2 regions of the Shewanella sp. MTB7 genome follow, and region 2 is predicted to be linked to the other one. Evidence: predicted binding sites of a transcription regulator. Region 2 holds the regulator's gene; the other holds the start of a gene.
The links. Region 2 encodes LexA, which represses DNA repair genes until DNA is damaged. Its sites were predicted from a motif close to TACTGTATNNNNATACAGTA; they were not measured.
Positions count from the first base shown of each region.

Region 1: uvrD (DNA helicase II) is a predicted target of LexA. The motif match lies at 2,066-2,085, and genes of this name have one in related genera.

Region 1 is NZ_CP085636.1:5,986,113-5,991,886, reverse strand. Features, by position in the region: rRNA gene rrf (5S ribosomal RNA) at 195-310, shown strand; gene HWQ47_RS26055 (GNAT family N-acetyltransferase) at 500-955, opposite strand; gene HWQ47_RS26050 (YebC/PmpR family DNA-binding transcriptional regulator) at 1,314-2,042, shown strand; gene uvrD (DNA helicase II) at 2,215-4,380, shown strand; gene ubiA (4-hydroxybenzoate octaprenyltransferase) at 4,829-5,689, shown strand.
Region 2 is NZ_CP085636.1:343,689-349,462, forward strand. Features, by position in the region: gene ctaD (cytochrome c oxidase subunit I) at 1-1,036, opposite strand, end outside; gene coxB (cytochrome c oxidase subunit II) at 1,049-2,614, opposite strand; gene HWQ47_RS01530 (cell division inhibitor SulA) at 3,048-3,560, opposite strand; gene lexA (transcriptional repressor LexA) at 3,557-4,165, opposite strand; gene plsB (glycerol-3-phosphate 1-O-acyltransferase PlsB) at 4,629-5,774, shown strand, end outside.

The DNA.
Region 1 (5,774 bases), 730 kb from region 2:
AGCTAGGTGATACTTAGCGACAAAAGAATACGAACTTGATTTAAGTTGGTCATAAAATGCTTCTGCATTTATGACATACAGTACCTCCGTGTACTAAAACCCAATTATTTAGAATTATCTTGCGAATGTGAGATAACAGCTTTCGAAATTATTTACCTTTAGCTTTTTAAACGCTGAAAGTAATAGCAAATTTGTCTGGAAACCATAGCATTGTGGCCCCACCTGATCCCATCCCGAACTCAGAAGTGAAACGCAATCGCGCCGATGGTAGTGTGGGGTCTCCCCATGTGAGAGTAGGTCATTTCCAGGCGCCTATTTTACTCGTAAAGAGTAGTATTTAAGCCCGCTACGATGTAGCGGGCTTTTTTACGTCTACAATTTGTAATTTCCAGATATTTTCTGTATTCAGCATCATCTTTGTGGCTCAGCGTTGCAGGCCATTACAGGAGCTCTCAGATTTTAAAGTGAAGAAGCCACCTTATGAAGGTGGCTTTCCTGTTTACGTTCGTTGATACAACATGTCGAGGTGGGGGATCCCATCTTCTAAATAGACCTCTGAGACGGGTTTAAATCCGAGTTTCTGATAGAAGGATTTGAGGTACTCCTGTCCACCAAGCTGAATATTGTTGTTGGGCCAATATTCATTAGCTAAACCTATTGCTTGATCCATTAAGAATTTAGCATTTCCGCCCCCTCTGGCCTTCTCGGCAACCAGAACGCGACCGATACTCGAATCTGGATAACTTACCCCAGGAGCGAGTACGCGTGCATAAGCAACTATTTCGCCCTGGGGATCTCTACCAATAAGGTGGCGAGTTTCGGGGTGCCTATCTTTGTCGTCCAGTTCTGGGTAGGGACAATTTTGTTCAACAATAAAAACGTCGATTCTCAGTTTTAATACGTCATATAGCTCATCAAGACTGAGTTGTTTAAACGACAAATCACTCCACTGCATATTTTTCCCTAAGGCATAAAAATTTAGTTTACCACTACTATGCTATCGCTAAAAACATTGATTAGTAAAAAGCTGAGATCTGGGCAGAGTGTTTGTTAAGCGTGAGATCAATAATACGACTTAGATCTTGCTGCTGTTAAGCACTGTCACGGCGGAAGCATGTTGGAAAGGCTTAATGTGCATCGCCGCGATGAGTCGAAATACTGACTATGGGCAGTGGTGGGCTTTAGTCGATTAAAATGAGTTTTTACTAAGCAAAATCAAATTTTATTAAATTAAAAAGTGCTTGTGTGCAAATAATGCTGATAAAGCTGCTAATATTGCAGTCAATTTTTTAGTATTAATGAGAAAGAGTGAGATGGGAAGAGCATACCAAAACAAGAAAGAATCTATGGCCAAAACGGCGGGACAGAAGACTAGAATTTACTCTCGCTATGGTAAAGAGATCTATGTTTGCGCTAAAAGTGGTGGTTTCGATCCTGACGGTAACCTTTCACTACGTCATTTAATTGCTAAAGCTAAGAAAGATCAGGTTCCTGCTCATGTTATTGAACGTGCCATCGAGAAAGCCAGAGGTGGTGGTGGTGAGGATTATGAGACTGCACGTTATGAAGGTTTCGGTCCTGGTGGTTGCATGGTTATTGTCGATTGCCTAACTGATAATGTTAAGCGTACCTTTACTGAAGTTCGCCAAGCATTCGTAAAGAACGATGCTAAGCTTGGTGGCCCAGGTACTGTTGGCCATATGTTCGAGCATCAAGCTATTTTTGTCTTTAAGGGTGAAGATGAAGATGGAGTGCTAGAGATGCTAATGATGGCTGATGTCGATGTGACTGATGTTGAACTCGAAGATGGTATGATCAGTGTATATGCACCGCACACAGAGTTTTACAAGACTAAAACAGCATTAACAGAAGCAGATCCTGAAGTTGAATTTGAAGTCGAAGAGATCACTTTCATTCCTCAGACTATGACAGAGGTTAGCGATCCTGAAGTGATCGAGCAGTTTGAAAAGTTTTTAGCAGCGCTTGAAGATTGTGATGATGTACAAAATGTCTATCACAACGCTGAACTGCCATCGGACTAAGTCCGATGGCAGTACTGAGTGAATCTTGTAAGCTCAATCAGGATCATGGGTCTTGATTGAGCTTTTATATTTACGCATTAGCCTACTTTTGGTTTGCTAACGTCTTTACTCCTAGCAGATGCTTAGTATCGACCTTGTGCTATACTGTTTCCTCGATTTTTTGGAGGCAATAATGGACGCATCTTCTTTACTAGACGGCCTGAATGATAAACAACGCGAAGCCGTAGGGGCACCGCAATCCAGTATGTTGGTGTTGGCGGGCGCAGGCAGTGGTAAGACTCGGGTATTAACCCACAGAATTGCCTGGCTGATGCAAGAGGAACAGCAAAGTCCTTACTCTATTATTGCGGTAACTTTTACCAATAAAGCGGCCGCAGAGATGCGCGAGCGCGTGGAAAAAGTCAGCGGTAGCAATATGAGTCGCATGTGGATCGGTACTTTCCACGGTTTGGCTCACCGTCTTCTACGTACTCACTATCAAGATGTCAATCTGCCGCAAACATTTCAAATCATCGATTCTGACGATCAGCTAAGGCTAATCAAACGTATTCTTAAAAGTCTTAACCTTGATGAGAAGCAGTATCCGCCTCGTCAGGCTCAAGGCTATATTAATGGTAAGAAAGATCAGGGATTACGTCCTAAGCATATTGATGCAGGTGGTTTCCCTATTGAGCAGACTTTGTTGCAAATTTATCAGGTTTACCAAGAGTCATGCGATCGCGCTGGTTTGGTGGACTTTGCTGAGATCTTACTGCGTGCCCATGAGCTTTGGCTGAATAAGCCTCATGTGCTTAAGCATTATCAAGATAGATTTAAAAATATCTTGGTCGATGAGTTTCAGGATACCAACGCGATTCAGTATGCTTGGATCCGTATGTTAGCAGGTGATACTGCCAATGTGATGATTGTTGGTGATGATGATCAGTCCATTTACGGTTGGCGTGGCGCTCAAGTTGAGAACTTGCACAAGTTCCTCGAAGACTTCCCGAAAGCCAGTACTATTCGATTAGAACAAAACTACCGTTCTACCGGGCATATCCTCAAGGCATCGAACGCGGTTATTGCTAATAATCCTGAGCGATTGGGCAAGAAGCTGTGGACTGAGGATAAAGATGGCGAACGTATCTCCATTTATTGCGCCTTTAACGAGATGGATGAGGCTCGCTTTATTGTTGGCCGTATCAGTGATTGGCACGATATGGGCGGAGATCTCAGTAAGTGTGCGATTCTATACCGTTCTAATGCACAATCTCGTGTATTGGAGGAAGCGCTGCTGCATAAGGGCTTAGCTTACCGAATTTATGGTGGCTTGCGTTTCTTCGATCGTCAAGAGATTAAAGATGCAATGAGTTATATGCGTCTTATCAATAACAAAGATGATGACGCTGCATTCGAACGTGTGGTTAACACGCCTCCTCGCGGTATCGGCGGCCGAACCTTAGATATTCTTCGTTCCACAGCACGTCAACAAGAGCTGACGTTGTGGCAGACCTGTGTACGAGCGATTGAAGAGAAATTACTTAACGGCCGTGCTGCAAATGCAGTTAATGGCTTTTTAGATCTAATTGTTGAGATGCAGCAAGATACTGCAGAGATGAGCTTACATAACACCACCGACCATGTGATTCGTGTCTCTGGGCTCAAAGTGATGTATGAAACAGAAAAGGGCGAGAAGGCTCGTTCACGTGTTGAAAACCTTGACGAACTAGTGACCGCCGCACGCACTTTTATCTTACCCGAAGAGAGTGAAGATATGGGTGAGCTTAATGCCTTTTTATCTCATGCAGCGTTAGAGGCTGGAGAAGGTCAGGCTGATGCCTTTACTGATGCAGTGCAGTTAATGACCTTACATTCAGCCAAAGGACTCGAGTTCCCCGTGGTCTTTATGTCTGGTGTTGAAGAGGGGTTATTCCCGAGTCAAATGGCAATGGATGAGGGCGACAGGCTTGATGAAGAGCGTCGTCTCTGCTATGTGGGCATGACACGTGCGATGGAGAAGCTTTACATTACCTACGCTGAGACTCGTCGTATCTATGGTCGTGAAAACTTTGCAAGTCCATCACGCTTTATCAAGGAGATCCCGACTGAGCATGCCGAGGAGATCCGCTTAAAAACTCAAGTGAAAGCGCCTGTGCGAGTTAAACCTACACCTACTCGAACAACAGTTGTTAATGACACTGGTTTTAAGTTAGGCCAAGGCGTTATGCACCCTAAATTTGGTCAAGGTAAGGTCACTGGCACTGAAGGAAGTGGTGCTCAGGGTCGAGTGCAAGTTAACTTTTTAGATGTGGGTAGCAAGTGGCTCGTCGTCGCTTATGCGAAACTTGAAACCTGCTAAATAGCGATTGCAAGTGGATAGATGTCAGTCATAATGCTTATGGCTGACATCTATCCACAAACGACCTCAGAATGCTCGTTTCAGTGTTCTCGTAGGATAGTTGAACAAGGCAGTGATTGAGGGAATGGTTCTTCCCTTGTCGATATCACTAACACAGTGTAGATATTCTACGGGAGTTCCCGAAGGGCAAGGCGAGAAGCAACATTTTTCTGTGTTATGAAATATTGAATTACGACTGCGTGGATGCAGAAGATAGGGCGAAGCAGGGTGCCTGAGCCGAGAATAACTAGTCCAGCAATTTCATGCCATGAACTCTGTCACTTCTCGACATGCTGAATCCTGCATATTGAAGTGGCTTGGGTATATCGATGTGAGAAGATTTATAGCCAAACGAGCACTTTTAAGTGGCTTGGATATAGAGGCTGGAGTGATTTTTAGGAGAGCCTAGATGAATGTTAAGGATAAATTAGACGCCTATTTGCGTTTAGCTCGATTGGATCGACCTATTGGCACTTTGCTCTTGATGTGGCCCTGCTTGATGGCACTCGTGCTCGCTGCCGGTGGTATGCCGGATCTTAAGGTGTTAGTTATTTTTATTATTGGCGTAGTTGTGATGCGAGCCTGTGGTTGCATTATCAATGACTACGCGGACCGCTCTCTTGACTCACATGTAGAACGCACTAAATCTCGACCATTAGCCAGTGGTGAAGTGTCAGTTAAAGAGGCGTTGATTCTGTTTGTGGTTATGGGGCTGTTAGCCTTTAGCCTGGTTCTGATGCTTAATCCTTTAGTGGTAAAACTCTCCTTTGTGGGGATAATATTGACTATTATCTATCCCTTCACTAAACGCTTCACTAATATGCCGCAGATGTTTCTCGGTGTCGTTTGGAGCTGGTCTATCCCTATGGCTTATGCGGCACAAACGGGTGAGATACCTGCCGCTGCTTGGTGGTTATTTGCTGCAAACTGGTGCTGGACAGTCGCGTACGACACCATGTATGCCATGGTCGATAGGGATGATGATCTAAAGGTGGGTATCAAGTCGACGGCGATTCTTTTTGGTCAGTATGATCGCCAGATCATTGCGTTATTTCAGTTGGCTGCACTTGGGTGTTTTATTACTGCGGGTTGGGCTGCGGATCGTGGTCTGGTTTACGCTCTGGGCATTATCACCTTTATTGGTTTCAGTTTATATCAACAGAAACTTATCTATGGTCGCGAGCGCGCTCCCTGTTTTAAAGCCTTTCTCAATAACAATTGGGCGGGTTTGAGTCTGTTTATCGCCCTTGGTGTTGATTACATTATCTAGTTTTTAGCGCTTCAAAGGATATTGAGTTTGTTCAATGTCCTTTCCTCCTCTATTCACCTTCCTCTTGCATCACTCTGGTTGTATA
Region 2 (5,774 bases):
TTACCCCAGTAGGGACTGCGATAAGCATCGTACAGTACATGAAGAAGAGTTCTGCAAATACCGGCATACCTGTGGTGAACATATGGTGTGCCCAGACTAGGAATGAAAGTATTGCGATACTCGCCGTTGCATACACCATAGATGAATAACCAAAAAGCGGTTTTCGACTAAAGGTGGGCACGATGGCTGAGATGATACCGAAGGAGGGTAAAATCATGATGTAAACTTCGGGATGGCCGAAGAACCAGAATATATGCTGGAACATCACAGGATCGCCACCACCAGCGGCATCGAAGAAGCTGGTGCCGAAGTATTTATCGGTCAGTACCATGGTCACAGTACCAGCGAGAACAGGCATCACGGCGATCAAGAGGAAGGCGGTTATAAGCCAGGTCCAGACAAACAGAGGTAACTTCATCCAAGTCATACCAGGGGCACGCATATTGACGATTGTGACAATTACGTTAATGGCTCCCATGATGGAACTCATTCCCATAATGTGCACTGAAAATACGAACAGAGCCGTACTATCCGGACTATATGCTGTCGACAGTGGAGCGTAGAAGGTCCAACCAAAGTTGGGTCCACCACCTTCCATAAAGAGCGAGCTCAATAAGATGGCAAAGGCAAAAGGTAAAATCCAGAAACTCCAGTTATTCATTCTGGGAAGAGCCATATCTGGAGCGCCAATCATCATCGGAATTAGCCAGTTAGCTAATCCGGTGAAAGCGGGCATCACCGCGCCAAATACCATTATCAGCCCGTGGACCGTGGTCATCTGATTGAAAAAATTAGGCTCGATAAGTTGCAACCCGGGCTGAAAGAGTTCAGCTCGAATAACCATTGCCATAGCGCCACCCGTCAGGAACATGATGAAGCTGAACCAAAGGTAGAGTGTGCCTATGTCTTTGTGGTTAGTCGTAAAAAGCCAGCGTTTGATACCGCTTGGTAGTGGTTCATGATGTTCATCATGATGATCTGCTTCATTGAGTTCTGGCTCAACTTTGTCATGTTCTTCGTGCGTTAAACTAGTCATTGCGCCTCCCCCCTATTGGCCGTGCTGAATAATATCAGCCGCCTGAACCATATCGCCTGTATTGTTATCCCATGCGTTTCGTTCGTAAGTGATCACGGCTGCAATCTCTTGCGCCGTCAGTTGTTTTCCGAATGCCTGCATTGCAGTGCCGGGTTTGCCATTCATAACCATGTCAAGATGACCCGTTACAGTCCCAGTAATGACAGGACTGTTCACTAATGAGGGGAAAGCACCTGGTAGGCCTGTTCCTGCTGCTTGATGACAAGCAACACAGTTGGTCATATACACTCTTTCACCTAGAGTCATAAGCTCATTCATGGTTAAGTCTGACAAATCAACTTCTTCTAGATCTTCTTTAACGTCATCAATTACAGCACCAATCACACTTGTATTAGCAGGTTCTGTCTCAGATAAGGTCACTGGAATGTCGGTGTTTGACTCGCTTGACGCTGCAGCACTTGAACTCGCCGAGCTGACATCCGATGCTTGAACTGCATCACCTGAATCATTGCCCCAAGCATTACGTTCAAACGTCACTACGGCGGCAATTTCTGTTGCTGTTAGCTGTTTAGCAAATGCCTGCATAGCAGTACCAGGTTTACCATTTAAGACCATATCGAGATGACCAGAGACAGCGCCTTTAATAATGGGACTGCCAATAAGGGAAGGGAACACGCCAGGTAGGCCTGCACCGTTGGGCTGGTGACATGCAGCACAGCGAGCCATATACACTTGTTCTCCTTGAGCCATGAGATCTTCCATGCTTAAGGTTTGAGATAGTGCGGCTTGTGCTTCGGCGGCTGCATTACTCGCTGCATTTTTCTGTGCAGCTAACCAAATATCAAAATCAGCTTCGGTAAGAGCTTCAACAACAATGGGCATAAAGCCATGATCTTTACCACATAGCTCAGCACATTGGCCGCGATAAACACCGGGCTTATCAATACGAGTCCAAGCTTCATTAATAAATCCTGGGTTTGCATCTTTTTTGACGGCGAAAGCGGGTACCCACCAAGAGTGGATAACATCATCAGAGGTCATCAAGAAACGTACTTTTTTATTGATGGGCAGCACTAAAGGCTTGTCGACTTCAAGGAGGTAATTTACTCCCTTAGCTTCCGTTCCTTCAATCTGTGCTCTTGGAGTCGAGAGTAAACTGTAAAATTCAATATCTTGATCGAAATAGCTGTAATGCCATTTCCATTGGGATCCGGTGACCTTAATTGTTATATCGGCATCGGAGGAGTCTTCCATGGCAATCAATGTTTTAGTAGCAGGGATAGCCATTAAAATGAGGATGATGAAAGGTATAATTGTCCACGCTATTTCGACTTTTGTACTTTCATGAAAATTGGAGGCAATCGCTCCCTTGGATTTTCTGTGGTTGATCATGGAGTAGATCATGACACCAAAAACCAGGAACCCGATGGCGCAGCAGATATATAGGATAATCATGTGGAGGTTATAAACCTGACCACTGATATCGGTGACCCCTTGAGTCATATTCAAGGGCATCTCTGATGCCAACATGGATGGCGTAAACAGCAACGCCAAAAAACAATACAACACTTTCTTCACTAGACTTCTCCTCTGTCAAAATATAAGACAAAGAAGAGTCACACAGTAAGTCTCTGCTCTATGCAAACTCTTCAAGTTCCCAACAAAGCAACGATGACTTCAAAGTACATTAGTGGTTTTACTTTTTTATTGTAAAAAGTAAGCAGTCTTGTTGTTTGCTGCCAGGATAACCACATTTGTACCAACTACTGGCTATATCTGATCCGATTTCATCTAGGCAAAACAATGCAGTTATATCACTGTGAATTGATTTACTTTGCAGACGACTAAATCGTTTGGATATAACAAATTATCGTTGTTATATCTCTAACCTACTTGGTGTTGAAATATTGATCAAGATCACTTTTTCTTTATTTTAAAAATAATTCGATACAAAAAAGCCCCAATAAGGGGCTTGAAGTCAGTTTATTAGCTTATTATTTATTGGCTGTATTTAGTGAACAGAGCCGAACAAACTTGGTTTTATAGTGGAATCGAGTACGTGGTTATGCGCTTCTATTTGCAAACCGGCATTAGCATCTTCAATCACAATACCTAAAGCTCTGGCACTTTTAGCAACAATTTGCAGGCGGCGACTATCACGTGCATCTAAAGATTGAGTCCAACACAGTACTGCACTTGATGTGCCGCTTGTTAGTGCTTTTTCCATCGCCCAGAGTGTTTCGACTTCATCTTTGGCATGGACGAGTAGGACTCGGTTCATCCTAACTCCTGCTTCTGCTAACACCTGTTTGTAACCAATATTTGGTGGGCTGATTAACACGATCCACTGTCCTTGGAGACTTAATGTGGCAAGTTGAGCACTTACCTGTCGTAACTCATCGCGTCCATGGGTGTGGGTTGCCACCGTCGAAATAGTGCTTGATCGTAACTGATTCGAATACTGATTTTCGTGATCTAACCATAGTCCAGGGTGTCTAGGACCGTTACCGATTAATCTATTCATTGCCAACCTCCGTTGCGGATAACACCGACTGCCAATCCTTCGATATTTAGGCTTTGGTTAGTGAGATCAACGACTATCGGTTTATAATCTTCATTTTCAGCGTGAAGATAAACAGTGTTGCCCTTTTTCTCGAAACGTTTAACGGTGACATCATCTTCAACTCGAGCAACAACGATTTGACCGTTTCTTGCCTGAGTAGATTTGTGAACGGCAAGAAGATCGCCTTCTAGGATACCGATGTTTTTCATGCTATCACCACGTACCCTAAGTAGAAAGTCAGCACTGGGGTGGAACATGTTTGGATCAACTTGGTAGTGCTGCTCTACATGCTCTTGGGCTAAAATAGGCTCACCAGCGGCGACTTGCCCTATCAAAGGTAGACCGGGTTCTTCTACCTGAGTTAACCTGATACCACGAGATGTGCCAGGAATAATCTCAATACAGCCTTTCTTAGCTAAGGCCTTTAGATGTTCCTCTGCGGCGTTGGCGCTTTTAAAACCCAAACGTTTGGCAATCTCTGCACGGGTAGGAGGCATACCTGTCTCGGCAATATTGCACTTAATTAGTTCAAGAATTTCAGCTTGTCGTGGTGTCAATGGTCTCATGGGTGATCCTGTCTTTCTATACAGTAACTGTCAGTATATACAGTATCTTGTGCAGTGCAAGTATTAACCACATTTTATCTATTTTTCTCTTTCTTTTTACTCTTTATTTAGGCTGATGCAACAACGAAGTGGGCTTGCGCAAAGCTTTCGTTGATGGGTTACTATTGTAATCTAGAGTGCACTTTATTCTGCGTTATTGATTTTGCCAAGGGAACAACCATTACCAACAATCAATATCTTGCCTAAAGCACATTAAGTTCTCACTGAATCCTGCATTTCTAAGTAGCTTGGGTATATTCAGGGACTGCTGTATGAAAGCCGTGAAGTCATCAATCATCAATATGGAACTCATATATACATAACTTCAGTTGGCACTCAGATATAGGGCTAGCTAATTTTGGTGGAATTATTCAATATCTGGTACTCTATGCAGTTATTAAATAAAACACATTGCATAAGAATAATGTCCAAACAAGACTCTCTTTGGTTTAAATCACTACGCTGGCTTCAGAAAAAGTTGGTGCACACTATTGTCGTGCCTCATGAACCTTTTAAAGATCTTAATTTAGATCCTGAAAAGCCCTTGGTTTACGTTATGAAAACTGAATCTCTAAGTGATATCGCTGCGCTCAGTGAGATCACCGGTGAGTTAGGTTTGCCTAGTCCTTATGATCCGCTTGTGGTTGAGGGGGAATCGACTCCAAGAGTCGTTTGCTTAGAAGGGGCTAAGCCTCTAATGGGTAAAAGGAAGAGTAACGAATTCTTTATGAGCAGTTTTATGGGTCTATTAAAGGCGCATAAAAATAGCCCAGATCTGGATATACAACTCGTACCAGTGAGTCTTTATTGGGGAAGAACGCCGGGTAAAGAAGATGACACCATGAAAGCCGCGGTGCTTGAACGTGAAAATCCAACCTGGTTGCGTAAATGCTTGATGATCTTATTTTTAGGTCGACATAACTTTGTACAGTTTTCTAACTCTGTGTCGATCCGTTATATGGCCGATGAACATGGCACAGACAAACGTATTGCTCAAAAACTTGCGCGGGTAGCACGAGTGCATTTTAGTCGTCAGCGTAAAGTGATGACAGGCCCGGTTTTACCTAAGAGGCAAGCACTTTTTCATGCCTTGATTAACTCTGACACCTTAAAGAAAGCGATCCAAGAGGAAGCTGCCAGCAAGAAGATCTCCGAAGTTGAAGCTAGATCAAAAGCGATGGAGTATCTTGATGAAATAGCGGCGGACTATTCAGACAGTCTAGTGCGTATTGCAGAACGTTTTCTAACCTGGTTATGGAATAAGCTGTATAAAGGGATCAATATCAAAGGTGCTGAGCAGATCAGGCAGTTGCACCATGATGGTCATGAAATCATCTATGTTCCTTGTCACCGTAGCCATATGGATTACCTGCTGCTCTCTTATATTCTCTATTATCAAGGTATGGTGCCGCCGCACATCGCTGCCGGTATTAACCTAAATTTCTGGCCTGCAGGTCCTATGTTCCGTCGAGGTGGTGCATTCTTCATTCGTCGTAGTTTTAGGGGGAACAAGTTGTATACCGCTGTTTTCCGTGAATATTTGGATCAACTATTTACAAAAGGCTATTCG